DNA from 2 places in the Mycobacterium sp. NGS22 genome. Region 2 is predicted to be linked to the other one. Evidence: riboswitches for the same ligand, from Rfam matches in the RefSeq annotation. Region 2 holds a riboswitch; the other holds the start of a gene.
What was found. Region 2 has a riboswitch for magnesium ahead of AC5Y47_RS04810 (PPE family protein). Riboswitches for the same ligand answer to the same signal wherever they lie in the genome.
Positions count from the first base shown of each region.

Region 1: linked by a shared signal. The riboswitch ahead of AC5Y47_RS11605 (Rv1535 family protein) and the one ahead of AC5Y47_RS04810 (PPE family protein) in region 2 are both predicted to bind magnesium.

Region 1 covers NZ_JCALDY010000010.1:50,858-67,099, forward strand. Annotated here, with positions in the region: gene AC5Y47_RS11580 (condensation domain-containing protein) at 1-215, opposite strand, end outside; gene pks2 (sulfolipid-1 biosynthesis phthioceranic/hydroxyphthioceranic acid synthase) at 281-6,568, opposite strand; gene AC5Y47_RS11590 (AMP-binding protein) at 6,699-8,453, shown strand; gene AC5Y47_RS11595 (carboxymuconolactone decarboxylase family protein) at 8,513-9,088, shown strand; gene AC5Y47_RS11600 (NAD(P)H-dependent flavin oxidoreductase) at 9,266-10,387, shown strand; M-box (ykoK) riboswitch at 10,569-10,737, shown strand; gene AC5Y47_RS11605 (Rv1535 family protein) at 10,996-11,220, shown strand; gene ileS (isoleucine--tRNA ligase) at 11,513-14,650, shown strand; gene AC5Y47_RS11615 (PE family protein) at 14,724-16,242, opposite strand, start outside.
Region 2 covers NZ_JCALDY010000004.1:37,564-53,805, reverse strand. Annotated here, with positions in the region: gene AC5Y47_RS04820 (PPE family protein) at 1-355, shown strand, start outside; gene AC5Y47_RS04815 (PPE family protein) at 422-1,591, shown strand; M-box (ykoK) riboswitch at 1,745-1,918, shown strand; gene AC5Y47_RS04810 (PPE family protein) at 2,276-3,475, shown strand; gene AC5Y47_RS04805 (PPE family protein) at 4,005-5,168, shown strand; gene AC5Y47_RS04800 (PPE family protein) at 5,204-6,574, shown strand; gene AC5Y47_RS04795 (DUF732 domain-containing protein) at 6,623-6,925, shown strand; gene AC5Y47_RS04790 (PPE family protein) at 7,255-8,493, shown strand; gene AC5Y47_RS04785 (PPE family protein) at 8,526-9,926, shown strand; gene AC5Y47_RS04780 (DUF732 domain-containing protein) at 9,966-10,256, shown strand; gene AC5Y47_RS04775 (MgtC/SapB family protein) at 10,360-11,088, shown strand; gene AC5Y47_RS04770 (NAD(P)/FAD-dependent oxidoreductase) at 11,089-12,264, opposite strand; gene AC5Y47_RS04765 (alpha/beta hydrolase fold domain-containing protein) at 12,261-13,172, opposite strand; gene AC5Y47_RS04760 (sterol desaturase family protein) at 13,233-14,189, shown strand; gene AC5Y47_RS04755 (Rv1815 family serine proteinase) at 14,287-14,943, shown strand; gene AC5Y47_RS04750 (PE family protein) at 15,332-16,242, shown strand, end outside.

The DNA of each region.
Region 1 (16,242 bases), on a different contig from region 2:
TCGAACGCGATCACCAGCAGCCGCGACATGTCCAGACCGCGAATCTGCTGTTGCCGGAAACAGCGCAGATGCCGGGCCTGGATGTAACTCGGGGGGACGACGCTGATCGGCGCCTGCCGCACCGCTTGCCGGCACGCCGCCGTCGCGTGCCACGACCAGACGGAACCGGGTTCGGGGATCCAGTCACTGATTGTCCCGAGACCCAGGTGGCCCATGACGACCAAATTCGCTCCTCGGGCAGTGCCGACAGTTCAGGGTATTTCGTGGCGGCGGCCGACCCTCACATTGACACCGGAGCGTCGTGGGTCAGGGCGAGTTTCTGGCCCAGCCGCTGGGCGAGATCACGGACCGTGGTGATGTCGGTGGAGCGCAACCGAATACCGGTCTCCGTCTCGAGCCGGGTGCGTACTTCCAGATTTCCCAGCGAATCCAGACCGTAGTCCGACAGCGGCCGATCCGGGTCCACGCTGCGGCGCAGGATGTCGCCGATCTGCTCGGATACCAACTGCCGAAGCCGGTCGTGCCATTCCTCGGTCGGCAGCGCCATCAGTTCGGTGCGGAACTCCGATCCGCCGCATCGCCGGCTCGGTGTTGCGGCACAGAGCAATTCGGCGAACCGACTGCGTGCTGCCAGCGCGGTGAGCCAGGGCGACCCGACAGTTGAAGCGGAGCTGAACGGGAAATATCCGGAGTAGCAACGGGTATGGCGCAACAGGCTTTCGAAGGCGTAGGCACCTTCGTCCGGGGTGATCATCGTCGTCTCACCGCTGTCGGCTAGGGCCGCGCCGCGACCGATCTCGGCCCAGGCTCCCCACGCGACGGTCACGGCCCGCCGACCCTGGGCTCGCTGCCAGTGGGCGAAGGCGTCCAGCCAGCTGTTGGCCGCGGCGTAGGCGCCCTGTCCCGCCGAACCCAGCAAGGCCGCAGCCGAGGAGAACGAGCAGAACCAGTCCAGGTCCGCAGATGCGCTGGCGTGATGCAGGTTCCACGCGCCATGCACCTTCGGAACCCAGTCCCGCTCCAACAGCTCGTCGGTGATGTTGGTCAACGTGGCGTCGTCGACCACCCCGGCGGCGTGCAACACACCCCGCAACGGCAGACCGGTGGCGGTTGCCGCGGCGACCAGCCGGGCCGCGGTGTCGGGGTGGGCGATGTCGCCGCACTCGACCACCACGTCGGCGCCGGTGGATCTGACCAATTCGATTGTCTCCGACGCCTTTCGGGTCGTCCGCGAGCGGGAGTTGAGCACGATGCGCCCCGCGCCGGCGGCGGCCATCTGTTCGGCGAGGAAGAGTCCGAGGCCACCGAGACCGCCGGTGACGACGTAGGAGCCGTCGGGCCGGAACACCGGGACCTGTTCGGGGGGAACCAGCACGGTGCTGTGCTCAGCATGGGAAACGTCGAGGACGAGCTTGCCGGTGTGCTCGGCGGCGCTCATGGCACGAATCACTTCGGCCGCGTCGGCAAGTGGGTAGTGGGTCCGCGACGGCGGCGCCAGGCAACCGTCCGCGACGAGCCGGTATACGTCTTTCAACACAGCACCCAGCCGGCGCGGATGGGTGACGCTCATCAGGGCCAGGTCGACGGCGTGCAGGGATATGTTGCGCCGCAACGAGAAAAGGCCCAGGCGGCTGTCGGCGTAGATGTCGCGCTTGCCGATCTCGACGAACCGCCCGCCGAAGGACAACAGGTCGAGGCCGGCGCGCTGGGCCGCGCCGGTCAATGAGTTGAGGATGACGTCGACGCCGTAGCCGTCGGTGTCGGCGCGGATCTGCGCGGCGAAGTCGGTGCTGCGGGAGTCGTAGACATGCTTGATGCCCATGTCGCGCAACAAGTTCCGGCGCTCCGGGCTGCCGGCGGTGGCGAACACTTCGGCGCCGAAGGCGCTGGCGATCGCGATCGCCGCCTGGCCGACGCCTCCGGTCGCGGAGTGGATGAGCACATTGTCGGCTGCGCGGATGCGGGCCAGTTCGTTCAACGCGTACCAGGCGGTGGCGTATGCGGTGGTGACCGCGGCGGCATCGCCGTCGCTCAGGTCGGTGGGAAGTTTTGCGGCCAGGGCCGCATCACAGGTGACGAACGTTCCCCAGCAACCGCCCGGCGCCATACCGCCGACCCGGTCGCCGACCCGGTGGTCGGTGACATCGGGTCCGACCGCGCTCACCACCCCGACGAAGTCGAGGCCGAGCTGGGGTGGTGTCCCGTCGAAGGACGGGTAGCGTCCGAACGCCGCGAGCACGTCGGCGAAGTTGACGCTGGATGCGCGGACCGCGACCTCGATCTGTCCGGCGCCCGGCGGCTTCCGGTCGACCTTGACGCACTCCACGGTCTGCAGGTCACCCGGGGTGCGGACCCGCACGCGCAGACCGCCGTCCGCGTGGTCGACTACCGCGGTCATCCGTTCCTCGGGACGCAGCGGCGCCGGACACAAGCGTGCGGTCAGCCATTCGCCGCTGCGCCACGCGGTCTCGTCTTCGGTGGTGTCCGCGAGTAGTTCGCCGGCAACGTGGTCCGGATGAGTGCCGCGGTCGACGTCGATCTGGGTGGCACGTAGATAGGGGTGCTCGGCGCCGATCACCCGCGACAGGCCGCGCAGGCCGGCCTGGCCGAGGTCGACGGGGTCGTCGGGCCGGACCGGTTGGGCGTTTGTGCTGATCAGGTAGAGCCTGGGTGCTTCGTCGCGGGCACCGGGGAGTTCACCGGCGATGCGGATCAGATGCCGAACGCGATCGACGGCCACCGGATCTGAACTTGCCCGTCCGGCGACCACGACCACCCCGCGCACGTCGCCGACGTTCAGCTGGCGGCGCAGTTCCGCGGGGTCTCCGACCCAGCGCATGGCGGTGCATCGCGCGCCACGCCGGCGCAACATCGCCGCGAGGTCCGTTGCGAACGGGTCGTCGCCGGAAAGGGTTATCAGCAACCAGCTTTCAGCGGTGGCTGTGGGTGAGGGCGGTTCGCGGCGTCGCCACTCGATGGTCGACAGTCGCTCACTCAACAGCCGGTCGCGGTCGGCGGTTTCGGAGCGCCCGGTGCCCATCAGTAGTCCACGTATCACCAACAGCATGTCCCCGTGCTCGTCGGTGACGTCGATGTCGGCTTCGACTTCGCCGCCGCAGACCGTCACCGTGGTGAGGCAGTAACGCGCGTTACGCGCCACGCCGAAGGCGCGGAGTCGGCGCACGCCGAGGGGCACCAGCAACCCGCCGTTGCCCACGCCGCGCACCGCGGGATGGGCTGCCACCGATTGAAAGCAGGCGTCCAGCAGCGCGGGGTGTATCGCGTAGCCCGATTGATGGGTGCGGATCGGCCGGGTCGCGACGATCTCGCCCAGGACGGTGCCGACCGCGCCATCGGCGAGGTGCGCCGCGGCCAAACCCGCGAACGCCGGCCCGAACTGAATTCCCCTGCCAGCGAACCACTCTCGTAACTGGTCGCCCTCGACGCGGCAAGGGTGTTCGGCCAGCAGCGTGTCCAGGTCGTGGGCGGGGGGCCGGTCGTCGTCGCTGCGCCGCAGCATGGCCGAGGCCCGCCGGATCCTTTCGCCCCCGGATTCGGTCTGCACCACGAAGGTGGCTTCGTCGCCGGACTCGACCACCGCGACTGAGCCCACCCGGGTCTCGTCGTCCAGTAACAGCATCCGTTCGAACCGGACATCGCGGATCTCGGTCTGCGCACCCAGCATCGTGGCGGCCGCGGTCAGCGCCATCTCGCAATAGGCCGCGCCCGGAAGCGCGGGCACGCCGTTGATCCGGTGATCGCTCAGCCACGGCAACGTCGTGGTGCCGACCTCGGCCTGCCAGGCGTGCCGCTCGGGTTCTTCCATGAGTTGCACGTGGGCACCCAGAAGTGGATGTGCGGCAACGGTATTGGCTTTGGCCGGGCCCCGCGTCGCGGCGGTGAGCAGCAGGCGCCGGTTCGCCCACACCGGCAGCGGCGCATCCACCAACCGGCCCTCGGGACACAACTCCGCGAAATCGGGACCGGCACCGGCGGCGTGCAGATCGGCCGCCATCGCGTGCAGCCCGGATGGGCCGGTCACGTCGCGGCGCATCGCGGCGATCGCGGCCACCTGCATGTCCAGGCTCTGCGCGGTCTGTTCGACGGCACGGGTCAGCAGGGGGTGCGGGGACAGTTCGCCGAACACCCGGTGTCCGTCCTCCAGCGCGGCCTTGACCGCAGCGGAGAACCGCACGGCGTGCCGCAGGTTGTCCACCCAGTAGCGGGCGTCGCAGACCGGCCGTTCGCGGGGATCGAACAGCGTCGCCGAGTAGTAGGGCAGCTGCGGGGGCCGCGGTTTCAGATCGGCCAGCAGATCGGTGAGCTCGTCGAGTATCGGAGCCACGTGCGGCGTGTGGGAGGCCACGTCGACGGCGACCTCGCGGGCCATGACGTCGCGCTTCTCCCACGCCCCGATCAGCTCGCGGACCGCGTCGGCCGCGCCGCCGATCACGGTGGAATGCGGTGCGGCCACCACGGCGATCACCACGTCTTTGACGCCGCGCCTGGCAAGTTCCTCGCGGACTTGTGCGGCGGGCAATTCGACGGCCGCCATCGCCCCGGTGCCGGCCAGCGTCAGGCACAACCGGGAGCGACGGCAGATCACCCGGATCCCGTCTTCGACCGAAAGTGCGCCCGCCACAACGGCTGCCGACACTTCGCCCAGTGAATGCCCGATCACGGCCGCGGGCCGGACGCCGTGCGACTTCATGGCCGCGGCCAGTGCGACCTGCATGGCGAACAGCGTCGGCTGCACCCGGTCGATGCCGGCAACGGTCTGCGGGTCGGTCATGGCGGCGGTCACCGAGAAGCCGGATTCGGCGGCGATGAGCGGTTCGGCGGCCGCCACCGCCGCCGCGAACGCCGGCTCGTTGATTAACAGGTCGGCGCCCATACCCGCCCACTGCGAGCCTTGCCCGGAAAACACCCATACCGGACCGCGGTCGTCGAGCCCGACGGCGGCGGCCGGGGCGACGTCGCCGTCGGCGAATTCACGCAACCGCGCGATCAGCTCTCCGGTGTCGCAGGCCGGCACCGCGATGCGCACCGGGCGGTGAGCGCGCCGCCGTCCCAGGGTGTAGGCCAGGTCCTGGGCCGCGGGCTGCTTCTGGTCCACCCAGTCGGCCAGTCGGTGTGCGGTCTCTCGCAAGGCCGCGGGGGAGCCGGCCGAGATCGCGAACAACCGCGGCTGCGGCACGGGCCGGATGATCGGCTCGTCGGCGACTGGCGGTGCCTGCTCGAGGATGGCGTGCGCGTTGGTCCCCGACATGCCGTACGACGACAACGCAGCACGCCGCGGACCTTGTCCCGGCCAGGTGGTAATCCGTTGCGGCACAAAGAGCCCGGTGTCGACGGCGGCGAGCTCGTCGGGCAGTCGGGTGAAATTCGCCATCGGCGGTATCACGCCGTGCCGCAGGGACAGAATCGCTTTCACCAGCCCGACCGCTCCGGCGGCTGCCTCGGTGTGGCCGAGGTTGCCCTTCGCCGAGCCCAGCGCACAGCGGTGCCCGGGTGTACCGTAAACCGTTGCCAGACTGCGGAATTCGATGGGGTCACCGACCGGTGTGCCGGTACCGTGCGCCTCGATCAGACCGACGGTGTCGGCGTCCACACCCGCGGCGAGCAAGGCCGCGTGGTAGGCGGCGACTTGTGCGTCCAACGAGGGAGTGGTGATGGTGTCGGTGCGGCCATCCTGGTTGATCGCCGTACCGCGCACCACGGCCAGGATCCGGTCACCGTCACGTATCGCGTCGGGCAGCCGCTTCAACGACACGACCGCGCACGCCTCGGAACGGACGAACCCGTCGGCGGCGGCGTCGAACGGTCGGCAACGCCCGGTGGGGGAGAGCATGCCCTGCCCGGAGGCCGAGGCGAACAGCTGTGGTTCCAGCATCACCATGCAACCGCCGGCCAGGGCCAGGTCGCTCTCGTGCTCATGCAGACTGCGGCACGCCAGGTGCAGCGCCACCAGGCTCGACGAGCATGCGGTGTCCACAGTCAGCGACGGGCCGCGCAGGCCCAGTGCGTAGGAGACCCGGCCGGCGGCCATGCTCATCGCGGTGCCGGTGAACCCGTAGGCGTCGCCCAGCGCCCCGGCCGCGTCGGTGACGTGGGCGTAGTCGTCGTGGCACAGTCCGACGAACACGCCGGTCGGCGAGTCGGCCAGGGACTTCGGCGGCAATCCGGCGTGCTCCAACGCTTCCCACGAGGTCTGCATGAGCAGCCGGTGCTGCGGGTCGATCGCGGTCGCCTCACGCTCGCTGATCCCGAAGAAGTCGGGATCGAAGCCGGCGACATCGTCCAAGAAACCGCCCCAGCGCGACACCGACCGATCTGTCATCCCCGGTTCGGGGTCGTAGTAGTCCTCGGCGTCCCAGCGGTCGGCGGGCACTGTGGTGATCAGGTCGTCGCCGCGCAGCAACGCATCCCAGAACTCGTCGGGGGAATCGATGCCGGCGGGCAGCCGACAGGCCATGCCGATGACGGCTACCGGAGTGACCTGCCGGTGGCGCACTGTCCGTACCGCCTTGTCGTCGCGTCTCGCGCTGCCTCGCGCTTGGAAACACATCCTTCCTGTTCAAAGCCGTGTCGCCGGGGAGCAACGCGCCGACGTTTGCGCGGTTGCCGGGTGCCGGGGATGTCCGACTTCGGGCAAAGCGACCGCGGCGGTACGGCGGCGGCAGGTAGTGTTGCCAGCCGTGGTTGGCTCTTCGATCCCTGCCGTGCTGCGCGAACGCGCGAGTCTGAACCCCAACGGCGCCGCGATCACCTACATCGACTACGACCAGGACTGGGAAGGCGCCGAAGAATCGCTGACCTGGGCGAAGTTGTATCGGCGCACGTTGAATGTCGCCGAGGTGCTGAAGAAGTCGGGGGCGCCGGGTGACCGGGCGCTGATCCTGGCGCCGCAGGGACTCGAATACGTCGTCGGCTTCCTCGGGGCGTTGCAGGCCGGTTTCATCGGGGTGCCGCTGTCGGTTCCCTACGGCGGCGCCCACGACGAGCGGACCACGGCGGTGCTCGCCGACACCGCGCCCGCGGTCATCCTCACGACGTCGGCGGCCGTGGCCAACGTCAAGGAGAGCGTCGACCCGCACGTCGGACAGAACGCGCCGGCGATCGTCGAAGTCGACCTGCTGGATCTGGATTCCCGCCCGCCGTCGTCGCGGCCGGCGCGCAGCACCGGTGACCAGGGAGCGGCGACGTCGTATCTGCAGTACACCTCAGGCTCCACCCGCACTCCCGCCGGCGTCACGGTCTCCAACGACAACGTCGCCGCGAACTTCGGCCAGATCATGGCCGACTTCTTCGTCAACGAGGGAGGCGCGCCGCCGGCAGACCTCACCGTCGTGTCGTGGCTGCCGCTCTACCACGACATGGGCTTGCTGCTGGGCGCCATCATGCCGATCCTGGCCGGCAGGCACACCGTGCTGACCAGTCCGGTGGGGTTCTTGCAGCGCCCCGCGCGCTGGACGCAGTTGTTGGCCCGCTACGGCAACACGATCTCGGCCGGGCCGAATTTCGCGTTCGACATCGCTGTGCGCAAGACGTCCGACGAGGACCTGGCCGGGCGTGACCTCAGCGGTGTGCACACCATCCTCAACGGCAGCGAGCGGGTGCAGCCCGCCACCCTCAAGCGATTCGCCGACCGGTTCGCCCCATTCGGCTTCCCGGCCAAAGCATTACGGCCCGCCTACGGGATGGCCGAAGCGGTGGTGTACATCGCGACCCGCAAGGTGGGTGACCCGCCGGAGATCGTCGAGTTCGACGCCAAGAAGCTGCCCGACGGTCAGGCGGAGCGCGTCGAGAACGGCACCGGCACAGCCTTGGTCAGTTACGGTGCCCCGCAGTCGCTTTCGGTGCGCATCGTCGATGCCGACACCGGCCTGGAGTGCCCGGAAGGAACCGTCGGCGAAATCTGGGTGCACGGCGGCAACATCGCGTCGGGCTATTGGCAGAAGCCCGAAGACAGTGCCCGCACGTTCGGCGCGCAGATCGTCGACCCGTCGCCGGGCACCCCGCAGGGGCCGTGGCTGCGGACCGGAGACTCCGGATTCTTCTCCGACGGTGAACTTTTCATCGTCGGCCGCATCAAGGATCTGTTGATCGTCTACGGCCGCAACCATTCTCCCGACGACATCGAGGCAACGGTCCAGGCCATCAACCCCGGCCGGTGCGCGGCGATCGCGTTTCCCTTCGACGGCACCGAGAAGCTGGTCGCCATCGTGGAGGTCAAGAAGAAGAACGACGAGTCCGATGCCGAACTGAGCGAGCGGCTCGACGGCGTGAAGCGTGATATCAGCGCCGCGATCTTCGACGCGCACGGGCTGAGCGTGGCGGATCTGGTGATGGTGTCGCCGGGGTCGATTCCGATCACCACCAGCGGCAAGATCCGGCGGCAACAATCCGTCGAGCTCTACCGGGAACACGGCTTCGCCCGGTTGGACGCCTGACCCGTCTGGCTACCATTGCGGAGGATTCGACGGCGTCGTCACCCGGGAGCGCTCACACCATGACCCAAGCCAGCAAACCGGCCCGCATACCGCTGCTGCCCGTCGACGAGGCCAGGGCCGCTGCCGACGAGGCGGGCGTCCCGGACTACATGGCCGAACTCAGCATCTTCCAGACGCTGCTGAACCATCCGCGGCTCGCGCGGGTCTTCAACGACATGCTCGCCACGCTGCTGTGGCACGGTGCCCTGGACCACCGCCTGCGCGAATTGGCGATCATGCGGATCGGCTGGCTGACCGGATGCGACTACGAGTGGACCCAGCACTGGCGGGTCGCCTCGCGGCTGGGGGTGTCGGGCGACGACCTGCTCGGAGTTCGGGATTGGCAAGCCTACGAAGGGTTCGGGCCCAGCGAGCGTGCTGTGCTCGCGGCCACCGACGACATTGTGCGCGACGGTGCGATGAGCGCGGCCAGCTGGTCGGCTTGTGAAAGCGAATTTGCCGGTGACACAACGGTTCTCATCGAGTTGGTGACAGCGGTCGGGGCGTGGCGGATGGTGGCTTCGATCTTGCAGAGTCTGCAGGTCCCGCTGGAGGACGGCGTGGCCAGTTGGCCGCCCGACGGCGTGGCGCCCTAGCCGCCCGACGGCGTGGCGCCCTAGCCGCCCGACCGCGTGGCGCCCTAGCCGCCCGACGGCGTGGCGCCCTACCCGCCCGCGCCGAGCGTCACGCCAGCGTGACGTTCGGCGTCCGCAGTCACGCTAGCGTGACGCTCGGCGAACGGTCCCGGTCCGCGGCGGCGTAGCTTTGGCGGCATGCGAACCAGGGTCGCCGAGATGCTCGGCGTTGAGTTTCCGATCTGCGCGTTCAGCCACTGCCGGGACGTGGTCGCCGCGGTGACCAATGCGGGGGGATTCGGGGTGCTCGGCGCCACCGCGCACAGCCCGAAACGCCTCGACAGCGAGCTGACCTGGATCGAGGAGCAGACCGGCGGCAAGCCCTACGGGGTGGATCTGCTGTTGCCGCCCAAATACGTCGGCGCCGACACCGGCGGGATCAACGCACGCCAGGCTCAGGACCTGCTCCCCGAAGAGCACCGCGCGTTCGTCGACGAGTTGCTGACCCGGTACGGGGTAGGGCAGCACGCCGATACCGAAGAGGCGGTCCGCGGCGGACTCAACATCTCGCCCCGAGGCTACGAACCGCTGCTGGAGGTGGCGTTCGCCCACGACATCCGGTTGATCGCCAGCGCGCTCGGGCCGCCGCCGCACGACCTGGTCGAGCGGGCTCACCGCCATGACGTGCTGGTCGCCGCCCTGGCCGGAACCACCGAACATGCCCGCCGGCACGCCGCAGCCGGTGTGGACCTGATCGTCGCGCAGGGCACCGAGGCGGGTGGTCACACCGGTGACGTGGCCACCATGGTGCTGGTGCCCGAAGTGGTCGACGCGGTGGCGCCGACGCCGGTACTGGCCGCCGGCGGGATCGCCCGGGGCCGCCAGATCGCCGCGGCGCTGGCCCTGGGCGCCGAGGGTGTCTGGTGTGGATCGGTGTGGCTGACCACCGAGGAGGCCGAGACCGCGCCGGTGGTCAAGGACAAGTTTCTGGCGGCGAGCTCGTCGGACACGGTGCGTTCCCGGTCGTTGACCGGGAAGCCGGCGCGGATGCTGCGCACCTCGTGGACCGACGAATGGGAGCGCCCCGACACCCCCGACCCGCTGGGTATGCCGCTGCAGACCGCGCTGGTCACCGACTCGCAGGTGCGGATCAACCAGGCCGCGGCTCATCCCGGCGCGAAGGCCCGGGAGCTGGCGACCTACTTCGTCGGTCAGGTGGTCGGCTCGCTGGACCGGGTGCGGCCGACGCGGGCGGTGGTGCTGGACATGGTCGAGGAGTACATCGACACCATCGGCCGGTTGGACGGTTTGACCGATTGACCCGTGCCGTCGTCGAGCGTGTTGCTACTGCGAAAAACCTTGCGAATTTTCGCAGTAGCAACACGCTCGGCGAAAAGAGTGTGATCGTGCCCACATCTGCAGGTAGCAGTGCATGAAAGATTGCGACACGGACGGTGGGGCGCGTTGACCGGGCGGGCCGAGTGGTGCATGATCGGTCGGGCAAGCACCTCGTTAGGTGAGGCGGCTACACGAACATAGGCCACTGACCCCGAACGTCGAAAGACGCCCCGGGTCAGGACAGCTCTTCCCGGCTTAAGGGTTGAGCCCAGGTGGCTTCCGGTTATCGGACACGTCGGGTAGTGCCAAAGCTCTGACGAGAGGGGTGCGGATTTCCGGCATTTGCCGGATTCTGTTCTCCTTTGTGTGCACACTGACAACAGTGTTTGTCGTGACCGAGAGGAGGTGAGGGACGCATGAGTTCCAGTGGCAGTCCGGGTCGATATCCGGGCGTGATTTCGTCCCTGACCGATCTTCGGTGCGGCGTTCTCGGCTGAGACGCCACTAGATCGGAGCCGGTGCGGGACGGGATCTACCAAGAATTCCTTGAGGTCCACCTGTAATCGTTGGCTATCCGCTAGGAGGCGATCATGACCAGCGCTCTGTATGACGAAGTTGTAACCATCCCCGCTGCTCCTCGGCTGCACGTGGTGCGCGACGTACCCGCGGCCCCGGCGCCCAAGAAGACGGCAAGCCGGATCGGCGCAGCCGGCAGCGACCCGCTGGTCGACGGCGCCGCCCGCCTGCTCAGCGTTCCGCTGCGGCACATGTACGCCGCGCTGTGGCGCATCGGCGTTCTCGAGGTGCAGGCGTAACGCATGGACAGCGAGCAACTCTGGACTCCGAGGGGCTAGCCGACTGCGCGTGCGTCCTGCGGTGAGCTAGCTCCTCGGAGTCCATTAGAATTTCTTGTTGGCGTCGATCCGGCCATCACCGGGGAGCTTTCGGAAGAACAGCCAGTGCGGCCCAGTAGAACCGAACGGGTAGGCCCGTCACAGCCTTTCGAGCGGTCACGCGTGAGCGTGGCAAGCGGGGTGGTACCGCGGCGCTTGCGCATCCGCGCATCGTCGTCCCCGGCCTGAAGGTGGCTACAGGGAGACGACGCACGTGACCGACCAGGCTTACCCGAAGCTGGCCAGCGGGGCGCCCGATTTTCCGGCACTCGAACTCGAGGTGCTCGACTACTGGTTCCGCGACGACACCTTTCGCGCCAGCATCGCCAACCGGGACGGCGCAACCGAATACGTCTTCTACGACGGGCCGCCGTTCGCCAACGGGCTGCCGCACTACGGACACCTGCTGACCGGCTACGTCAAGGACATCGTGCCGCGCTACCGCACCATGCGCGGGGACAAGGTGGAGCGCCGATTCGGTTGGGACACCCACGGTTTGCCCGCGGAACTGGAGGTCGAGCGGCAGCTGGGCATCACCGACAAGTCGCAGATCGACTCGATGGGCATCGCCGCGTTCAACGACGCATGCCGCGCCTCGGTATTGCGCTACACCGACGAATGGCAGCAGTACGTCACCCGTCAGGCCCGCTGGGTCGACTTCGACAACGACTACAAGACACTGGATCTGTCCTACATGGAGTCGGTGATCTGGGCGTTCAAACAACTGTGGGACAAGGGCCTGGCCTACGAGGGCTACCGGGTGTTGCCGTACTGCTGGCGCGACGAAACACCGTTGTCCAACCACGAACTGCGGATGGACGACGACGTCTACCAGAGCCGCCAGGACCCCGCCCTCACGGTGGGATTCAAGGTGACGGGCGGCCCACTGGATGGCGCGTATCTGCTGATTTGGACGACGACCCCGTGGACGCTGCCGTCGAACCTCGCCGTCGCGGTCAATCCCGACGTGAGCTATGTGCAGGTGCAGGCCGGCGACCGGCGTTTCGTGCTGGCCGAGGCGCGGCTGGCCGCCTACGCGCGCGAGTTGGGGGAGGAGCCCGAGGTGCTGGGGACGTACCCCGGCGCAGAGTTGCTGGGCACCCGCTATCTGCCGCCGTTCGCCTATTTCACCGACTCGCACAACGCTTTTCAGGTCCTGCCCGCCGACTTCGTCACCACCGAGGACGGCACCGGCCTGGTGCACATGGCGCCGGCCTACGGCGAGGACGACATGGCGACCACCGACCCCGTCGGCATCGTGCCCGTCACCCCCGTCGACGCCAAGGGCCGCTTCGACGCCACCGTCCCGGATTACCAGGGACAGCACGTCTTCGAGGCCAACCCGCAGATCATCCGCGACCTGAAGGCTGGTGGCGGACCCGCCGCCGAGAACGGTGCGGTGCTGCTGCGCCACGAGACCTACGAGCACCCGTACCCACACTGCTGGCGCTGTCGAAACCCGTTGATCTACCGGGCGGTGTCGTCGTGGTTCGTGCGGGTCACCCAGTTCCGCGACCGCATGGTCGAACTCAACCAGCAGATCACCTGGTATCCCGAGCACGTCAAGGACGGCCAGTTCGGCAAGTGGCTGCAGGGTGCCCGGGACTGGTCGATCTCGCGAAACCGCTACTGGGGCACGCCGATTCCGGTGTGGAAGTCCGATGACCCCGCCTATCCGAGAATCGACGTCTACGGCAGCCTCGACGAGCTGGAGCGTGACTTCGGGGCGCGTCCGGACAACCTGCACCGGCCCTACATCGACGAACTCACCCGGCCCAACCCCGACGACCCGACGGGCAACAGCACGATGCGCCGCATCAGCGACGTACTCGACGTGTGGTTCGACTCGGGCTCGATGCCATATGCCCAGGTGCACTACCCGTTCGAGAACCAGGAGTGGTTCTTGGGCGGGGCGGCGGGAGAGGGGGAAGCCCACTATCCCGGCGACTTCATCGTCGAGTACATCGGCCAGACCCGCGGCTGGTTCTACACCCTGCACGTGCTGGCCACCGCACTGTTCGACCGCCCGTCGTTCAAAACCTGTGTGGCGCACGGGATCGTGCTGGGCTCCGACGGCCAGAAGATGAGCAAGTCGCTGCGCAACTACCCGGATGTCACCGAGGTGTTCGACCGCGACGGCTCCGATGCCATGCGCTGGTTTTTGATGGCGTCGCCGATCTTGCGGGGCGGCAACCTGATCGTCACCGAGCAGGGTATCCGCGACGGGGTGCGGCAGGTGCTGCTGCCGTTCTGGAACGCCTACAGCTTTTTGGCGCTCTATGCGCCGAAAGTTGGTACCTGGCGCACCGATTCGACGAATGTCCTGGACCGTTACATCCTGGCCAAGTTGGCGGTGCTGCGCGACGACCTGACCGATGCGCTGGATGTCTGCGACATCTCCGGGGCGTGCGAACAGCTGCGCCAGTTCACCGAGGCGTTGACGAATTGGTATGTGCGACGGTCACGTTCGCGGTTCTGGGTGGAGGACGCCGACGCGATCGACACCCTGCACACCGTGCTGGAGGTCACCGCGCGGCTGGCCGCGCCGCTGCTGCCGTTGGTGACTGAGATGATCTGGCGGGGTCTTACGGGTGGGCGTTCGGTGCATTTGACGGATTGGCCGCAGTCGTCAGAACTGCCGGCCGATCCCGAGTTGGTGGCCGCGATGGATCAGGTTCGTGAGGTGTGCTCGGCGGCATCCTCGCTGCGCAAGGCCAAGAAGCTCCGGGTGCGGCTGCCGTTGCCGAAACTGACTGTGGCGGTAGAGAATCCGGACAGCCTGCGGCCGTTCGCCGATCTGATCGGCGACGAACTCAACGTCAAGCACGTCGAACTGACCGACGCGATCGACACCTACGGGCGGTTCGAACTCACCGTCAATGCCCGCGTCGCCGGACCGCGGCTGGGCAAAGACGTGCAGGCGGCGATCAAAGCCGTCAAGGCCGGCGACGGCGTCGTCAACCCCGACGGCACCCTGACAGCCGGGCCGGCGGTGCTGCAGCCCGACGAGTACAGCTCGCGGCTGGTCGCCGCCGACCCCGAGTTCACCGCCGCGCTGCCTGGCGGGGCCGGACTGGTGGTGCTGGACGGGACGGTGACCCCGGAATTGGAAGCCGAAGGCTGGGCCAAGGACCGCATCCGCGAACTACAGGAGCTGCGCAAGTCGACCGGCCTGGAGGTGTCCGACCGGATCAGTGTGGTGATTGCCGTGCCCGCCGAGCGCGAAGCGTGGGCGCGCACGCACCGCGACCTGATCGCGGGCGAAATCCTGGCCACCACTTTCGAATTCGGCGAACCGGACGAGGCCGTGGAGATCGGCGACGGGGTGCGGGTCGGCATCGCCAAAGTGTGACGAGCAGACGCAAAGGCCCCCATTTCAGGTCTGAAATGGGGGCCTTTGCGTCTGTTCGCGCCGGAAATGGTGACTAGAGCAGGCCTCCTAGGAGGGGCGGAGTGGAGCCGCCGCCCAGCCCCGGCAGCAGACCCGGCAGACCCGGCAGACCCGGCAGGCCGGGCAAACCGGGCAGAGTCGGCAAGCCAGGCAACCCCGGCAGACCCAGACCGCCTAGCCCGCCCAGCAGACCTCCCAGATCCGGCAAGCCGCCCAACAAGCCGCCCAGGTTGCCCAACCCGCCCAGCAAACCGCCCAAGTCGGGCAGGCCGCTGCCCAGCCCGCCGAGCACGTCGCGCAGCCCGTTCGTCACACCGCTCAGGTTCGGCAGTGAGCCGATGCCCGGCAGGACTACCTCCGGCAACGGAACCAGCGGGCCGAGCATAGGCGGCGCACCTATCGCCTCGGCCAACTGCTGTGGCGCGTAGAGCAACAAGCCGGGCAGGATTCCGCCGGTGGGGGTGCCGCCCAGCGGGATGGACAACAACGGGGTCGGGCTTGCCAGCGGGTTCACCACCAGCGTCGTCGTGGACAGTGGCGTGAGGATTCCGCCGAGCGGGATCTGCGCCGTCAGCGGCACGGTAACGCCGGGGAGCGGGCCGACGCCCAACGGCAGGGTTACACCCGGTAGGCCCAAACCGAAGGAGACCTGACCATTCAGGAAGCCATCGGTCACGACCGCCGGAGCCGTCAAGACCGCGACGAGAGCCCCGAAACCGTCCCCGCTCTGCACCGCACTGCCGAACGCCGAGGCGACGGAGACGACCGCGCTGCCCGTAGTGATCGGCGAACCGATGAAGTCAATGCCCAACGCGATCGGGAATCCGAAGAAGGCCGCCCCCAATTCCAAAGCGCCGAGCTGGTTCAATCCAACCGTCAACGGATTGATGTTCGTACCGACGGAGTACGAGAAATCGGTGATGGTCGACAACACGTTGACGAAGTTCTGACCGATTCGAGCCGGTATCGACGCGATCGGCGTGAGGTCGCCCGGGATCAGGCTGAACGCCCCACTGCTCAAATGCTGACCCGCGTTCGAGAATGCCGAAGTGACGATTGCCCCGTAGCTGATCTGATTGGCGACGAACTGCCGCAGGAAGGGGAACGGATTGGCGGCCAGGCCGTTGCCGAGGCTCTGCAGATTCGCGACGGTGTTGCTGAACAGTCGCTCGTAAGGTCCGGTGATCGCGGCAAGGCTGACCGGTGTGGGTCCGGGCGTCGGACCGAAGACACCAGGTAGCAATGCGTTGAGGGAGGGAATGCCGAGGCCGCCCAACAGTCCACCCGGATTGACCAATCCGAGGCCGCCCAACAGCCCGCCGGGACCAGTCAGGCCATCCAGGATCGACGCCGCCGGTAACGCCGCCGCAGCCGCCGGCGCGGCGCTGGCCAGCAGCTGTTGGGCTATCGCGGTTTCCGTGCTGAGGTAAGCGCCCACACTCGAATTCAGCGCCCTGACGAATTCCGCATGGAAAGCCTGAGTGCGAGCGCTGATCGCCTGAAATTCCTCGCCGAAATCGCCGAACATCGCGGCTATGACACCGGAGACTTCG
Region 2 (16,242 bases):
GCCGATTCCCGCGGATGCTCCTGGCAACCCCATCAGCCTTCCGCCGTTGACCGACGCCGCGACGGTGTCGATGACCACCGGCGCCGGGGTGACGGCGGCGACCAATCAGTCGGCAGTGGTGGGTCGTTTGTCCGTTCCGCAAACCTGGACGGCCGCGACCGCCGTGGCCAATTACGCCGGCACCGCCGACCCGGGCGGGGGCTGGACGAGCAATGCGGTCGCTCCCGAGGCCGCGGCGGGCATGCCCGGAGTACCCGGTGTGCCGATCGGGGGCATGTACGGCAACAACTTCGGTAATCCGCCGCGGTACGGATTCCGGCCGACGATCATGGGGCGCCCGCCGGCTGCTGGATGACAGGAGGGAGCAACCGCGAAGTTGGACCGACAGTCGTCCAACGGTTGGTCGAAGGAGGTGCCGGTATTGGATTTCGGAGCACTCCCACCTGAAGTCAACTCTCTACGTATGTACACCGGGCCCGGCTCGGCGCCGATGCTGGCCGCGATGCAGGCCTGGGACGCGATTGCCGCCGAACTGCATTCCAGCGCAACAGCATACGAGTCGGTGGTCTCGGGCTTGATCAGCGAAGGCTGGCTGGGCCCGACTGCCGCGACGATGGCGGCCGCGGTCGCGCCCTATCTGACCTGGATGAGCGTGACCGGGTGGCGGGCCGCGCAGACGGCCAGTCAGGCCGCGGCGGCAGCGGCCGCGTTCGAGACGGCATTCGCCTTGACGGTGCCACCGGGCGTCGTGGCGGCCAACCGGGCGCGCCTGATCGCACTGGTCGCCACCAACTTTCTGGGCATCAACGCGCCGGCGATCGCGGCCACCGAGGCGGAATACGCCGAGATGTGGGCACAGGACGCCACGGCGATGTACGGCTACGCCGCCAGCGCCGCAGCCGCTGCCGTGCTCACACCGTTCGGCGCACCCGACGAGACCACCAGCCCGTCGGGACCGGCCGACCAGGCCGTCGCGGTGGCCCGAGCCGCGGCGAACGATCCCGTTGGCCAACTGCTGCAGGAACTCGCCGCGCCGGCCGCACCCCTGGACATCCTTCCCCAGTCGGGCCTACTCGTCGACGTCCTGAACTTCCTGGACGGCAACGATGGGAATCCCTACGGGATCTTCCTCAACTCCACTCTGTTCAACGGGATCTTCTCAGCCGGCTACCCGGCGCCGGCTCTGCTCGTGCCCGTGGTCACCGACGCGATAGCAGACGTCAACGCGGTGACACTGGCCCAAGAGGCGGCCAACTCGATCCCGCCGGCGGGTCCCGATGCCGGCAACGCGACCTGGTCGAGCGCGACGGTCGCCCGATCGGCTACGGGCAGCGTCGCGGCCGGAGCCAACCAGGCGTCGTTGGTCGGGCGGCTGTCGGTGCCACCGAGTTGGACTTCGGCCGTCGAGGCCGGCAATCGCAGCGGCATCGGGTCAGTGCCCGGCCCGTCCGGCACGGCTGCCGCGGCCGCAACCGGCGTCCCCGGCATGCCGGGCATGCCGGTAGCCAGTCCCTACGCACGCCACTACGGCAACGGACCCCGCTACGGCGCGAAGCTGACGATAATGCCGCGTCCACCGGCCGCCGGATAACGATTTTTTCGCCGACGACGGCATCCCGAGTCCCGGCATATTCGGGTACCCGTAAGCCATATTCGGGCGGGGTATGGAATTCCTCAGCCGAATTGCACAATGCCCGGAGTTTTGAGTTGACTCGACGCGCTTGGAGTGCCACTATGGCTTTCGCATGCACCTCGCTAGGTGAGGCGTCTGCACGGACACAGGCCACTGACCTCGAACGTCGAAAGACGCCCAGGGTCAGGACAGCTCTTCCCGGCTTAAGGGTTGAGCCCAAGTGGCTTCCAGCGTTTCCGCTGGATACGCCGTGTGGTGCCAAAGCTCTGTCGAGAGGGGTGCTTGGTCCGGCTGGGCTCGTCTGCCCGCCGGACCTCATCCCTGCGTGTCGTGCGCCCGGCATCCCCGCATGCCACGACCCAGAGGAGGTGAGAGCGGAGTGAGTCCCGACGATAGTCCCTATCCGAGATCGAAGACCATTTCGTTTCGATCCGACCCGGGCATTGTTTTCGCAATCTGATCGCTGTTTCCGATAAACGCGACGAGCGCTCGCCGTCTTTGCGATGCGCTTAATTGGTGCGCGCGGAAATAACCGCAGAATTGCTATTTCGGCGACCCGAGTCGGCCCCGTTAATCGACATCTCGGGTCGCCCGGTGCCGTCACCGCGCCCGGGCGTCCCTCGACCGGCCGAGGAGGCACCGATGACCGCCGCACTGGATTTTGCCGCGTTGCCGCCCGAAGTGAATTCCGCGCGCATGTATGCCGGGGCCGGGTCGGCGCCGATGCTGGCTGCTGCGTCGGCGTGGAACGGGTTGGCTGCTGAGCTGCGTGCCACCGCGCTGGCCTATGACGCGGTGCTGTCCGCGCTGACCGGGGAAGAATGGTTCGGCCCGGCATCGGCATCGATGGCCGCCGCGGCAATGCCGTACGTGGCCTGGTTGAGCTCCGCCGCGGCGCAGGCCGAGCAGACCGCCGCGCAAGCCGAAGCCGCGATGGCGGCCTACGAAGCAGCATTCGCCGCCACCGTGCCCCCACCGCTGATCGCGGCCAACCGGGCTCAGCTGGCGGCACTGATCGCCACGAACGTCATCGGTCAGAACACTCCCGCGATCGCCGCGACCGAAGCCCTCTACCTCGAGATGTGGGCGCAGGATGCCGCCGCGATGTACGGCTACGCAGCCTCGGCGGCGGCAGCCACCGAGCTGAGCCCGTTCGTCGAACCCCAGCAGGCCACCAGCGCCAGCGGACTCGCGGCGCAGGCCGCGGCGGTCGACCAAGCGGTCGGCGGGTCAGCCGTCTCAGCGCACAGCACGCTCTCACAGCTGATGTCTGCCGTACCGGGCGCACTGCAGGGACTGTCCGGCGCCGACGGCGGTGCGGGCTTGTCGGACGTCGCGAACACGCTGCTGACCGGAACCGGGTCCTCGAGCTGGGGCGACCTTCTGGAGGTGTGGGGTCCCAACGCCAACATCTGGAACACGATCACGTCGACGGGCATTTTCACGCCGGGCTCCACCGTCGGGACCCTGTCGAGCTTGTTCGGTGCCTCGGCGATGTCCGACGTGGCCGGCACCGCCGCGGACGTCTTTCCTGCGGCGGTCGGTGAGACTGCATCGCTCGAATCCGTACGCGGGATCAGCCCGATGGCCACGGCGGCGGCCGGCAATGCCGGCAGCATAGGCAGGCTCTCGGTGCCGCCAGGGTGGACCGCGACCGCTCCGGTGGCCGGCCCGCTGCATTCGGCTCTCGGGGGGACGCCCATGATCGCCCCACCGCCGGCAGGCACCCCAGGTATGCCCGGGGTTCCGCTGGGCAACGTCGCGGGCCAGTCCTTCGGTCGGGCCGTCCCACAGTACGGGTTCCGGCCCACCGTGGTGGCCCGCTCGCCGGCTGCGGGATGACGCGGCGCGGGCGCTACCTCGACCCGTAGCGCCCTTCCCAGCAAACGGTGGTTTGCCGTTGTCGTTGCCTTCGGCGTGCCGGCGCGTCAGGGCAGTGACCACCATCACTTCACCGGTGAAACCGAGCGATCACGACTGCCTTGATGTGATCGGCGGCGTTGACGCCGAATGCAGAGCACGACGCTCGAACCGATCTCGTCTAAACGGATTTTCGTGGTCGTCGACGTTTCTTGATTTCCGTGCACACATTCGGTGCATTTATCCCGGTAAAAATTGGTTCCGTCGCAGACTTTGTATTTGCCGGTTAACAAACGTTGCGGTGAGTTCACAACCAGTCAGGCGGCGCGGAGATCCCTCGTTTACCTCGCGATTACGTCAGCGGAACGCCGCGAAAATAACTCTCCGTGAGCATATCTTTTGCCAGGCCCAAGCCTGAAGCGAATTTCACGGGGTCGAACCCTTACCGGCGCGGCGACGCTGCAGCGCACCGACACGAACACAGCCGGCAAGACATACGGGGGTGCTACGCATGGACTACGGAGCGCTGCCGCCCGAGATCAACTCCGGGCGCATGTACACCGGTCCCGGCGCCGGTCCGATGCTGGCAGCGGCACTGGCCTGGGACGAGCTGGGTGCCGAATTGCACACCACCGCAGTCAATTACGCATCGGTGATCGACGGATTGGTCGTCGGGTCGTGGCAGGGCCCGACGGCGATGGCGATGGCCGCCGCGGCCGGACCCTTCGTGTCATGGATCCACGCCACCGCCGTCCGCGCCGGGGAGGCGTCCGCACAAGCCAACGCCGCCGCCTCGGCATACGAAACCGCTTTTGTGGCAACCGTTCCGCCCCCGGTGATCGCCGCCAACCGCGCGCAGCTGTCGGTTCTGATCGCCACCAATATCTTCGGACAGAACACCCCCGCCATCGCCGCGACCGAAGCCCACTATCTGCAGATGTGGGCCCAGGACGCCATGGCCATGTACGACTACGCCGCCACGTCGGTTGCCGCCAGCCAATTGACACCGTTCACCGAGCCGCCGCAAACCACCAACGCGTCGGGCACCGCGGCGCAGGCGGCGACGACCGCTCAGATCACCGGTAACTCCGCGGCCGCGGTGTCGCTGCCCGCGGCGCTCGGTGACGATCTGGCGAACTGGAACACCATCATGGGGACCCTCACCGGCCCGTTCTCGCTGCAGGGCTGGACTTCCATTCCGGGTGGCCCGTTCTTGTCATTCGGTCAGCTCTACGCCTCCGCGCAGAACGTGCAGGGACTGCAATCCTTCTTCGCACCGGCACAACCAGTCACCGGCGCACTGGCACCGATCGCAGAGTCGATCAGTCCGCATCTGTCGTCGGCAGCAAGCCCGGCCGCGGCCACCATGGGCCGCGCGGCCCTGGTGGGCGGCATGTCGGTGCCCCAGGGCTGGACGACGGCGGCACCGGCGATGAGAGCCGTTACCGCAGCACTGTCCAGCACCTTGACCGCAGTACCCGCCGCCGCGCCGGCCGCGGAGGCCGGCGTGTTCGGACAGATGGCCCTGTCCAGCCTTGCCGGGCGCGGGCTCGCGGCTGCGATCAGCGGCTCGCGCGGCGGCAGTGCTGCCGTGGCGACGTCGCTGGACGGTGTCATCGCGGAGGCCGACCCGGCGGCAGCCATGATCTTCGTGCTCCCGCCGCTCGAGGACTGATTTCGATGCAGCTTCCAGGCAGGGGGTGACCGGGGATGTTCTACGCAGCGTTTCCGCCGGAGGTCAATTCGGGCCGCATGTACACCGGGCCGGGATCGGGACCCCTGCTCGCCGCCGCGGCCGCCTGGGACGGCCTGGCCGCCGACCTGCAGGCCACCGCCGCGTCGTATGCGGCGGTGATCGCGAATCTGACCAGCGGTCCCTGGGTGGGCCCGTCGTCGGTGGCCATGGCCGCCGCGGCGACACCGTATGTGACCTGGATGAGCGGCACCGCCGCCCAGGCCGCCCAGGCCGCGCGCCAGGCCAACGCCGCCGTCGCCGCCTACGAGACGGCCTTCGCCGGACACGTGCCGCCGGCCGAGATCACCGCCAACCGCAGTCAACTCGCCTCGCTGGTGGCGACGAACATATTCGGGCAGAACACCGCGGCGATCGCCGCGGCCGAGGCGCAGTACGGCGACATGTGGGCACAGGACGCCGTCGCGATGGACGGCTATGCGGCCTCGTCCGCGACAGCGAGCGAAGTGACCCCGTTCGTCGAGCCACCGCAGATAGTCGACGCGTCGGGGCTGGCGAACCAGGCCGCGGCGACCGGGCGGGCCGCGGGTACCTCGGCAGGCACGGCCGCGCAAACGATCCTGTCGGCCGGTAATCCGGTATCGGGGATCCTGGAAGTGCTGGCCGACCTCAGCACCGACTACACCACCACGGTCACCGGACTGCTCAACGGCCTCTTCGGGTCAAGTGGCGCATCGACTTTCACGACGCTGTACTCCGCGGTGAAGGTTCCGCTGAGTTTCAGCACCCAGTTCAACAACGTGGGGTTGCTGGCCAACTTTCCGGCATCGCAGTTCCTCAAATTCGGCCCGAAGTCGGCGTCCGCACTCGGCGAACTGCCCAAGGACGCGCTGGGCGGCGGCTTGACGCCGCACTGGGGTCGCGGCTGGCTCACCGGCGGCATATCTCCTAGCGCTACAGCCAATTTCGGACGCGGCACCCTGGTGGGAGCGCTGACGGTGCCGCCCAGTTGGACCGCCAACACCCCGGCCATCAGAACGGTTGCCGCGGCTCTGTCTGCCGCCGGACCGCAAGCTGTGCCGGCCGCCGAACTCGGGCAGGGCACCTTGTTGAGTTCGATGTCGGCGGCGGGTATGGCCGGAAGCGCCTGGGGCGCCGGCGCTTTGCGTCCGGCGACGAGTGCGCGCAGTCGCCTCAAGCCGGTCACAGACGATCTGAAATCGCCGGAGATGCTCAGGCGCATGGTTGCGCGGATCTCCGAGCGTCCGGACAGCGTCCAGCACCACACCGTGGACAAGGAGGGTCTGGACAGCCTTCTGGAACATCTGGCGAAAATGCCCGGCATCCATGCCGTGCATCTGACGAATGGTGACAGAGCCAAACTCTGACCGCCGAACGCCCGGTCAGGCTGACGAAGAGGAGAACTCGTGTCGCGAATGGTGATGGCGCCGGTGCTGGCATGCCTCATGATCGGCCTTGCTGCACCGGCATACGGCGATCCAGGCGACGACGCGGGCTTCCTGGGCGCGTTGCGTGACGCCGACATCGGCTACAGCAATCCCGGACAGGTGATCGGGTCCGCCCAAGCGGTGTGCACCTGCTTGAACAACGGGGAGTCGGGCTTCGAGCTGGTACATGACGTCAAAAAGCGCAACCCGGGCTTCAGTCTGGACGCTGCGGCCGAGTTCGCCGTCATTTCGGCCAGATACTATTGCCCACAACAGCTCGTCCGCAGCTGACCGGTAATCGGCATTTCCCACATCTATCTGTAAGAGACCCGGCGCGGCTTTGCTGGCGTCAATGGATATTTCTTCGCCGAATTAACTCGGAAAAGGAACCGCACGCGTCGAATCGCCGGCCGGAATTGCCCGCTATATACGGTCGGCAATTGCCGTTGTACCGAGGATATTCGATGCCTCCCGGGCCATGCGGTTGCTGCTTCAGGCGTGGAATCATGCGGAGCGCTATTGGGATAGCTGGTGAGTTTCGTATGAGTTCGGCAAGCCCCCCGGCGCAGTGGCAAACCCGTGATTACGATGGCTGGCACAGAGGGACCGGAGGGGAATAGATGGACTTCGGGGCGCTGCCGCCAGAAATCAACTCTGGACGAATGTATCTGGGGGCAGGATCCGGACCGATGCTGGCTGCGGCCGCCGCGTGGGACGCATTGGCGGCCGAGTTGCACTCCAGCGCAGCGGCCTACAGCTCGACGGTCGACGGGTTGGCCGTCGGCTCGTGGCACGGGCCGGCAGCTATGTCGATGGCGACGGCGGCCGCGCCGTATATCGCGTGGATGACTGCGACAGCGACGCAAGCGGAGCACACGGGCGCCCAGGCCAAACTCGCCGCGGGCGCATACGAGGCCGCGTTCGCGGCGACCGTGCCCCCGCCCGTCATCGAGGCCAACCGCGCGCTGCTGATGACGTTGATCGCCACCAACATCCTCGGGCAGAACACCGCCGCGATCGCCGCCACCGAAGCGCAGTACGCAGAGATGTGGGCGCAGGACGCCGCCGCCATGTACGCCTACGCGGCGTCCTCGGCGGCCGCTACGCAGTTGACGCCGTTCACCGAACCACCGGAGACCACCGACCCTTCCGGCGCGGCCAGGCAAACCGCGGCGGTATCCGAGGCCGCCGCTGCCTCCGAGATCCAGTCGGGATTGTCCCAACTGATGACCGCGGTGCCCAACGCACTGCAAGACGTGGGTCCGGCGGCAGCCGCTCCGGCGGCGACGACCCCCGTCGGCTCGGTGATCGAAGCGATCTACCCGTTCGCCGTCGGGATCCGGCCGTTCTTCGCTGCGATCACCGGCGCCTACAGTCCCATCATCGGGTTCGTCCTGTTCGGCGGCTGGTGGTTGTTCGCCGGGCAGATTCTGGGGCTGTCGCAGAATGCGCCCGGGGTCGCTTCACTCCTGAACTCCGGCGGGAAGCCGCTGGCGGGTCTGTCGCCGCTGCGCGGCGGCTACGTCGCGTCGGTGCCGGCGGGCGTGTCCGGCGCGATGGGGCAGTCCACGCTGGTCGGGTCGCTCTCGGTGCCGCAAGGCTGGGTGACTGCGGCACCGGTGATGCGGACCATGGCATCGATGCTGCCCGGCGCGAGCGCGGGTGCGCTTCCGGCAATCCCCGCTGCGGCCGAGGGCGGCCTGTTCGGTGAAATGGCCATGGCGAGCCTGGCTGGACGCGCGCTGGCCGGCGCCAGCATCCGCACCACCAGTAGTGGCGCCTCGAGCATCACCGGCGGCGTTGCCGCCGGTGAGGACGTCGCCACCACGGCGACCATCATCGTGATACCGGCGGACTGACCGATGACCTCAGCACACGAAAGGCGCAGCTGATGAGTTTCGCGGTGCGGCCACCGGAGATCATCTCCTGGCAGATTTACACCGGCCCCGGCGCGGGCCCGATGCTCGCGGCCGCCACGGCCTGGGACGCGCTGGCGACCGAACTGCAGTCCACCGCGGCTTCCTACGGTCTGGTCGTCGACGGATTGGCCAACGAGTCGTGGACCGGCCCGTCGTCAGCTGCGATGGCGGCGGCCGCTACCCCCTATGTGGCGTGGATGGCAGCGACGGCGGCGCAGGCCAAGGTGGCGGCCGACCAGGCGAAAGCGGCCGTCAGCGCGTACGAGGCAGTCTTCGCCGCGGTGGTACCGCCGGCGGAGATCGCGCTCAACCGCAGCGAGGTGGCGTTGCTGGTCGCAACGAACATTTTCGGCCAGAACACCGCTGCCATCGCCGCCCTGGAGGCGCAGTACGGGGAGATGTGGGCGCAGGACACCGCGGCGATGTTCGCCTACACGAGTGCGTCGGCGGCCGCCGCCAGACTCGAGCCCTACACCAACCCACCACAAGTCGCCGACCCGGTCGGCCTCGCCAACCAGCAGGCTGCGGTCGGTCAGTCCAGCGCCCTGGCCGCCGGCACCGCGGCCGCGACCGCGGCTGCGACGGCCGCGCCGACCGCCGCACCGGTTTTTCCGTTCGACATCGTCCTGCAGGTCTTCGAAGCTCTGGGCAGCGGCGGCAGCTCGTACATGCAAGCCATGGGCCAGCTCCTCAATGCCCTGACGGGCACCCCGGTGGCCGCCACGACATGGGAAAACATCTTCGGGACCTTCGCCGACATCGGCCGGTTCAGCACGGTGGCCAACGACATCATGAGCATCCCCAACCTCGGCATGACCGAGTTCAAGCTGTTCTGGAAGCCGCCGTTGGAGGACATCCCGAAGTCGGCTCTGGGAGCGGGACTGGGAATGTCGCCGTCGGCCGGCCTGACCAACGCGGTATCGGCGGGTACCGGCCAGGCCAACGTGGTGGGGAAGTTGTCGGTGCCACCGAGCTGGGCATCGGCCACACCAGCGATCCGGATGGTGTCCGACGTGTTGCCGACCACGAGCATGGCCGCGGCACCGGCAGCAGCGATCCCGGCCGACCTCGTCAACCAGATGGCTTTGGGCAGCCTGACCGGTGGTGCCGCAGGCAGCGTGGCGGCCCAGGTCTTCAGCGGCAGCGGGGCAAGGGCCCGGGCCAACGGCGGAAAGGGACCCGTAGAGCCGGTCAAGCTGGACAGCGTGATCGCGAAGCTCCAACAGGAGCCCGAGGCCGTGCAGCATTGGAACGTCGACAAGGCCGGGCTGGACGGTCTGCTGGAGAGGTTGTCGAAGAAGCCCGGCATTCACGCGGTGCACGTTTCCAACGGGGACAAACCCAAGATCATGTTGCCCGAGGGGCAGGGGTAGCTGTTGAGACTTCTGTCAGCGGTTTTCGGCGTGGTCGCGATGGTCGCTGTCGCCGCACCGGCCCATGCCGACCCCGGAGGCGACGACGCGTCGTTCCTGGCCGCCCTGCGAGATGCCGGCATCAGCGTTCCCAATCCGGCCCAGGCCATCACGTCCGCCCAAGCGGTGTGCGGATTGATGCGCAACGGTGAAACCGGTCTGCAGGTGCTGACCGACGTGAAGAACCAGAATCCGGCCCTCACTCTGGATGGCGCGGCGCTGTTCACCGCCATTGCGTCGAACACCTACTGTCCCGAACATCTGGGACAACCCGAGGGCGGCTACTTCTAGCGAGACCCCGGTTCGCCTGGGCTCCACCTGGTGTTAACCCGAAGCTGATTGGCTGCCGGTCGGTGATGTAGCAGTCCGTTTCGATCAACACAGGGGTGGTGCGGTGCAGACGTTGAGCATTGCCGATTTCGCACTCCGGCTGTCCGTGGGAGTCGGGTGCGGCGCGCTCATCGGACTCGAACGCCAATGGCGCGCCCGGATGGCGGGGTTGCGCACCAATGCGCTGGTGGCCGCCGGTGCGACGCTGTTCGTGCTGTACGCCGCGGCCACCGAGGACAGCAGCCCGACCCGGGTCGCCTCCTACGTGGTATCCGGCATCGGATTCCTCGGTGGCGGGGTGATTTTGCGCGAGGGAGCCAACGTCCGCGGGCTCAACACCGCCGCCACCTTGTGGTGCTCCGCGGCGGTCGGGGTGCTGGCCGCATCCGGGCATCTGGTATTCGCGTTGATCGCCACCGGCAGCGTCGTCGTCATCCACCTGCTGGGCCGCCCGCTGGGACGGCTCATCGATCACGACAACTCCGGCCAGGAAGACGAAAGTCTCGAGCCCTATCAGGTGCAGGTGATCTGTCGTCCCAAGTCCGCGAAATATGCCCGGGCCCAGATCGTGCAGCACACCAGCAGCAACGACATCATCCTGCGCGGGATCCACACCGGCCAGGGCGGTGACGACAACATCGCACTGACCGCCCACGTGCTGGTCGACGGTCATTCGCCCGCCAAGCTGGAGCGGCTGGTGGGCGAACTGTCGTTGCAGCCGGGGGTGTACGCGGTGCACTGGTATGCCGGCGAGCAGAGCAGTCCCACGCTGCCCAATCCGCAGTCCGACTGATCAGGGCCGGGCCTGGAGGTCGGGGGCGGCGGCGGCCAGCAACTCGTCGCGACGTCCCGTCAGCGGGGGATAGATCCGCCGGGTATTGATCGTCTGCTTGGTCGCCTTGGCCTGCGCGCCCTGGGCCGCTAACGTGCGATCCCAGCCCTCGGTGTAGACCGCCCCGGCGGCTCCGAGGTCGAGAACCGTTACGTACCAAGGGATCCGCAGTGTCAGCAACGGTTGGTCGAACAGATCGCTGATCACGTTGTAACCGGCATAGCGCCCCATTGGCCGCCCATGTTGACACGACATCACCGACAGATGGTCCTCGTCCATCCGGGCGGCAGCCACGTCGCCGGCGGCGAACATTGACGGTACCCCGATGACCCGCAGGTGATCGTCTACGGCCACCCGCCCCAGCCGGTCGCGGGTCACGGGTAACTGCTCGGTGAGCGGGCTGGCGCGCATCCCCGCGCACCACACCACCGTCTCCGCGGCGAGTTGCTCACCCGAGGACAGCAACGCCCCGTGCGGGCTGATCGCCGATACCCCTACTCCTGCCCTGGTCTCGACACCGTTGTCCGACAACGCGTGAGCAATGACTGGCTGCGCCGAGGCGCCCATGTCGGAGCCGATCACGTTGTGGTCGACCAGCAGCACCCGCGGCGTCAGTCCCAGGGCACGCAATCGGCCCGGCAGTTCGCAGGCGACCTCGATCCCCGTCAGCCCGGCGCCGACCACGACCACCGTGGCCGTCGCCTGGCGGCCGGCCAGCTCCTGCAGGTGGTGTTGCAGTCGCAGTGCTGCGTCGTAGGTGTCGACGTCGAAGGCGAACTCCCGCAGTCCAGGCAGGTCGGGCTTGCTCAGTCGGCTGCCCGAAGCAAGAACCAGACGGTCATACGGATAGGTCGCGCCGGCAGCGGTGGTCACGGTCTGGGCGTCGGTGTCGATCGCGGTCACCTCCGCGGGGACGTGCCCGACACCCACGGGTTCCAGTAGATCGCCGAGCGGGATGCGGCAAGCACTCAGGTCCGCCTCGTAGTTGCGCACCCGGATGTCGTGAAATGCTGTGGCGCTGAGCATCGTGACGTCCACAGTCCCCGGCGCGACGCCGAGTTCGTCGAGGCGGCGCGCAGCCCCCAGCGCCGCCCACAACCCCGCGAAACCGGAGCCGATCACCACGACCCGGATCAACCGGACAACACCGTGCGGATCTGGCCCAGGGTCACTTTGGCCTTATGGCCGGGCAGCAACATCCACGTGTGCATGCCACCCTCGAGTTCGTACCAGCCGATGTCGAGACCCTCGCCGATCGCGCGCTTGCGGAAGGCCCGCGCATCGGGGTTGAGCACGTCGTGGGTGCCGGTGAAGACCGACAGGCGCGGCAGCCCGTCCAGCGGTCCCATGCTCGGGCTGAGCAGGGGGTGATCGAGGGGGTCGCCGGCAGCGTAGCGGAGGCCGGCCGCGCGCAGGTCGTCGACGTTGAGGAACGGGTCGATCTTGGCGACCGTCAGCACCTCGGGGTCCGGCAGCCCCAGGTGCATCCAGGGGGAGAGCAGTAGCGCGTCGGTGGGTTGCGGCAACCCGGCATCACGCACCGCATGGCACAGCGCGAACGCCATCCCGCCGCCAGCCGAATCTCCTATGAAAGCAATGGAATTCGGATCCTGCGCATCCAGCAGGCGACGGTAGACCTGCAGCAGGAACGGGAATACCTGGCGGTAGCTGTGTTCGGGGGCGATCGGATAGATCGGCACGGTGATGGTGCGGCGCAGCGTGTGGGCCAGCCTGGCGATGGCCGGCCAATGAAAGTGTGGCAGCAGATCGAGCACGTATGCGCCGCCGTGTAGGTAGAGCACGTGGCCGGCCAGCTCGTCGGGAGCGATGTGTCGGGGGGTCACCTGATAGACCGGGCGACCGCTGAGGTCAGTGCGGGTGACCTCGACTTTGTTCAGCACCAGCTTCGACGGCCGCCCACAGTAGGGCGGACGCGGATGGGCCGCCCAATATTCCAGCTTGGCCGTCGGGAACAGCCGGTTGCGGACGCCGGACGCGCGCAGCAGCCGCTCGGCGACGCGAGGTTTGGGTATCGGGCGGATCATCCTCGCCTTCAGTTCGTCGTCTTTTCGTGAGGGGCCATGGCGTTAAGTAATCTGTCCATTGTGAGTGGTTTGACGGGCTTTTTCTCGGCACTGCCTGCGGAGATGCGGGATCCGGTGTTGTTTGCGATTCCTTTCTTCCTGCTGCTGCTGACGCTGGAGTGGGCCGCGGCCCGCAAGTTGGAGAAGCTCGAGTCGGAAGAGACCGGTGCAATCCCAGCGGATCCGAGGCCGTCCTCCGGGTCGTACCTCACCCGGGATTCGATGGCGAGCATCTCGATGGGATTGGTGTCGATCGCGACGACCGCCGCCTGGAAAGCCCTGGCGCTGTTCGGATACGCAGCGATCTATGCCTATGTCGCTCCATGGCACCTCCCTGCGACCAAGTGGTACACGTGGGTCGTCGCCTTTCTGGGTGTCGACCTGCTCTACTACCTCTATCACCGTGTCGCCCACCGTGTCCGGCTGATTTGGGCTACCCACCAGGCTCATCACTCAAGCCAATACTTCAACTTTGCCACCGCGTTGCGCCAGAAGTGGAACAACAGCGGCGAGATCCTGATGTGGCTGCCGTTGCCGTTGCTGGGCCTGCCGCCCTGGATGGTGTTCTTCAGCTGGTCGCTGAACCTGATCTACCAGTTCTGGGTGCACACCGAACGCATCGGCAGGATGCCGCGGTGGTTCGAGTTCGTCTTCAACACCCCGTCCCACCACCGGGTGCACCATGGCATGGACCAGCCGTATCTGGACAAGAACTACGGCGGGATCTTCATCATCTGGGACCGGCTGTTCGGCACCTTTCAGAAGGAGCTGTTCCGTCCGCACTACGGTCTGACCAAACAGGTTGACACGTTCAACATCTGGAAGCTGCAGACGCACGAATATGCGGCGATCGCGCGGGACTGGCGATCGGCGCGACGGCTGCGGGACCGGCTCGGTTACGTTTTCGGCCCGCCCGGTTGGGCGCCGCGCCGGGCCGAGCAGCCCGATGCGGCCGCGCCGCTGGCCACATCTCGGTAACGCGGCGGCCACTTTTCACGAAAGCTTCAGTGTCGGGGATATAACGCGGTGACCGCACCTACCGGTCGGCGCTTTGTCACAGAGGGAGGGAACGGTCGTGAGCCGCCTGGCATTGCGCACGCTGATCGCACCGGTGATTCTTGCGGGACTGAGCTGGGGTCTCACCCCGGCAACCGGCCACGCCAATCCCGTGACGGCGTACCCCGGCATGGAGATCCATCAGGACAATCACGTGTGCACGTTGGGTTTCGTCGATACCCGGTCGCGAACGGCGTTCACGGCCGGGCATTGCCGGGGCAGCGGACTCGTCTACGACAAAGACAACAACATCATCGGGCGCATGACGACGTTCCGGGACAACACCCCTACCGGTTCCACGGTGGCGACTGACCAGTTGATCGCCGACTACGAGGCGATTGCGTTGGCCGAAGGTGTTGCGGCAAGCGACATCTTGCCGGGTGGGCGTGCGCTGCGCTCCGGCGCCGGTGCGGTGTCGCCCGGGCAGGCGGTCTGCCATTTCGGCATCACCACCGGGGAGACCTGCGGAACCGTGGAGAGCATCAACAACGGCTGGTTCACCATGACCAACAGCGTGCAGACGCAGCAGGGTGACTCCGGCGGACCGGTTTTCCTGGAGTCCAGCAGTCAGATCGTCGGAATCTTCAACAGTGTCTGGGGCACGCTGCCTGCGGCGGTGTCCTGGCAGGCCGCGTCGCAACAGGCACGCGAGGACATGGGCGTCAACCCCAGCTAGGTATCGAATCAGCGGATTGACGCTGCTGGCTGCGCCATTCTTGGCCATATTGAATACCTGCGTGATTCATAGGCGAGATATATTTGAATCGCCACGCCACCCGCAAAACATTCTTTTGCGTCTTGAGCAAGAAACTGCAGTTCAAAAACCCTGCTTTAGACCATTTCAACGGTCAAATCAAGGGGCAACAATCTCCGGGTAAACCTAGTGCGTACCGAGTCGCGGAGTTACGATCCGATACGCAATTCTCCAGATGTACCGGTCTTCGTCTCGACCCAGGTTTCGTCGTTTCCCACACCAACTCAGCACGTGTTTGTCCGTGTAATGCGGTAGCGGTTCCCCGTCCCTATTGACACGTTTTCGACCCAGAGAAAGTCAGGTTCTCTTCATGTCATATGTGATCGCATTCCCCGAGTTCGTTGCGGCGGCAGCTACGGACGTGGCCGGGATCGGCTCGGCGGTCAGCACGGCCAATCGAGCGGTCGCCGGAGCCACCACGGGGGTGCTGGCCGCGGCCGAAGATGAGGTATCAGCAGCGATCGCGGCCCTCTTCTCCGTCCACGGACAGAGTTATCAGTCACTGAGCAACCAGGCCGCAGCACTGCACGACCAATTCGTGCGGACGCTGACCAGCAGCGCGGATGCTTACGCGACGGCCGAGACGCTTGGCGTGGAACAGCTGGTGCTCGGAGTGATCAACGCGCCCACCCAGGCATTGTTGGGACGCCCGCTGCTGGGCAACGGCAGCAACGGCGCATCGGGGACCGGAGCCAACGGCGGAGCCGGCGGGATTCTGTGGGGTAACGGCGGCGACGGGGGGTCCGGCGCCCCCGGGCAGGCCGGCGGACGCGGTGGCGACGCCGGGTTGTTCGGCAACGGTGGTCGCGGGGGCACCGGTGGGACGGGCCTGACCGGCGCGCTGGGCGCCACAGGCAGCCTGGGCGGCACGGGCGGCGCCGGAGGGACCGGCGGCGCAGGCGGTAACGGCGGGATGCTGTGGGGTGCCGGCGGGGCTGGCGGTGCGGGCGGGCTGGGCGGTGTCGGAGGCACCGGGGGTGCCGGCGCGGCCGGGGCAGCGGGTGTCGCCGGTATCGAGAACGGCACCGGGGGCGTCGGAAAAGCCGGCGGTCAGGGCGGTACCGGCGGAGTCGGCGGGGCCGGCGGTGCCGGTGGTGCCTCAGGGTTGTTCGGCGGAGGTGCCGGAGCGAGCGGCGGCGCCGGCGACGGCGGGATCGGCGGCACCGGCGGAACGGGCGGCCAAGGCGGCCAGGGTGTTTCCGACACCGGATCCGGAGCGGG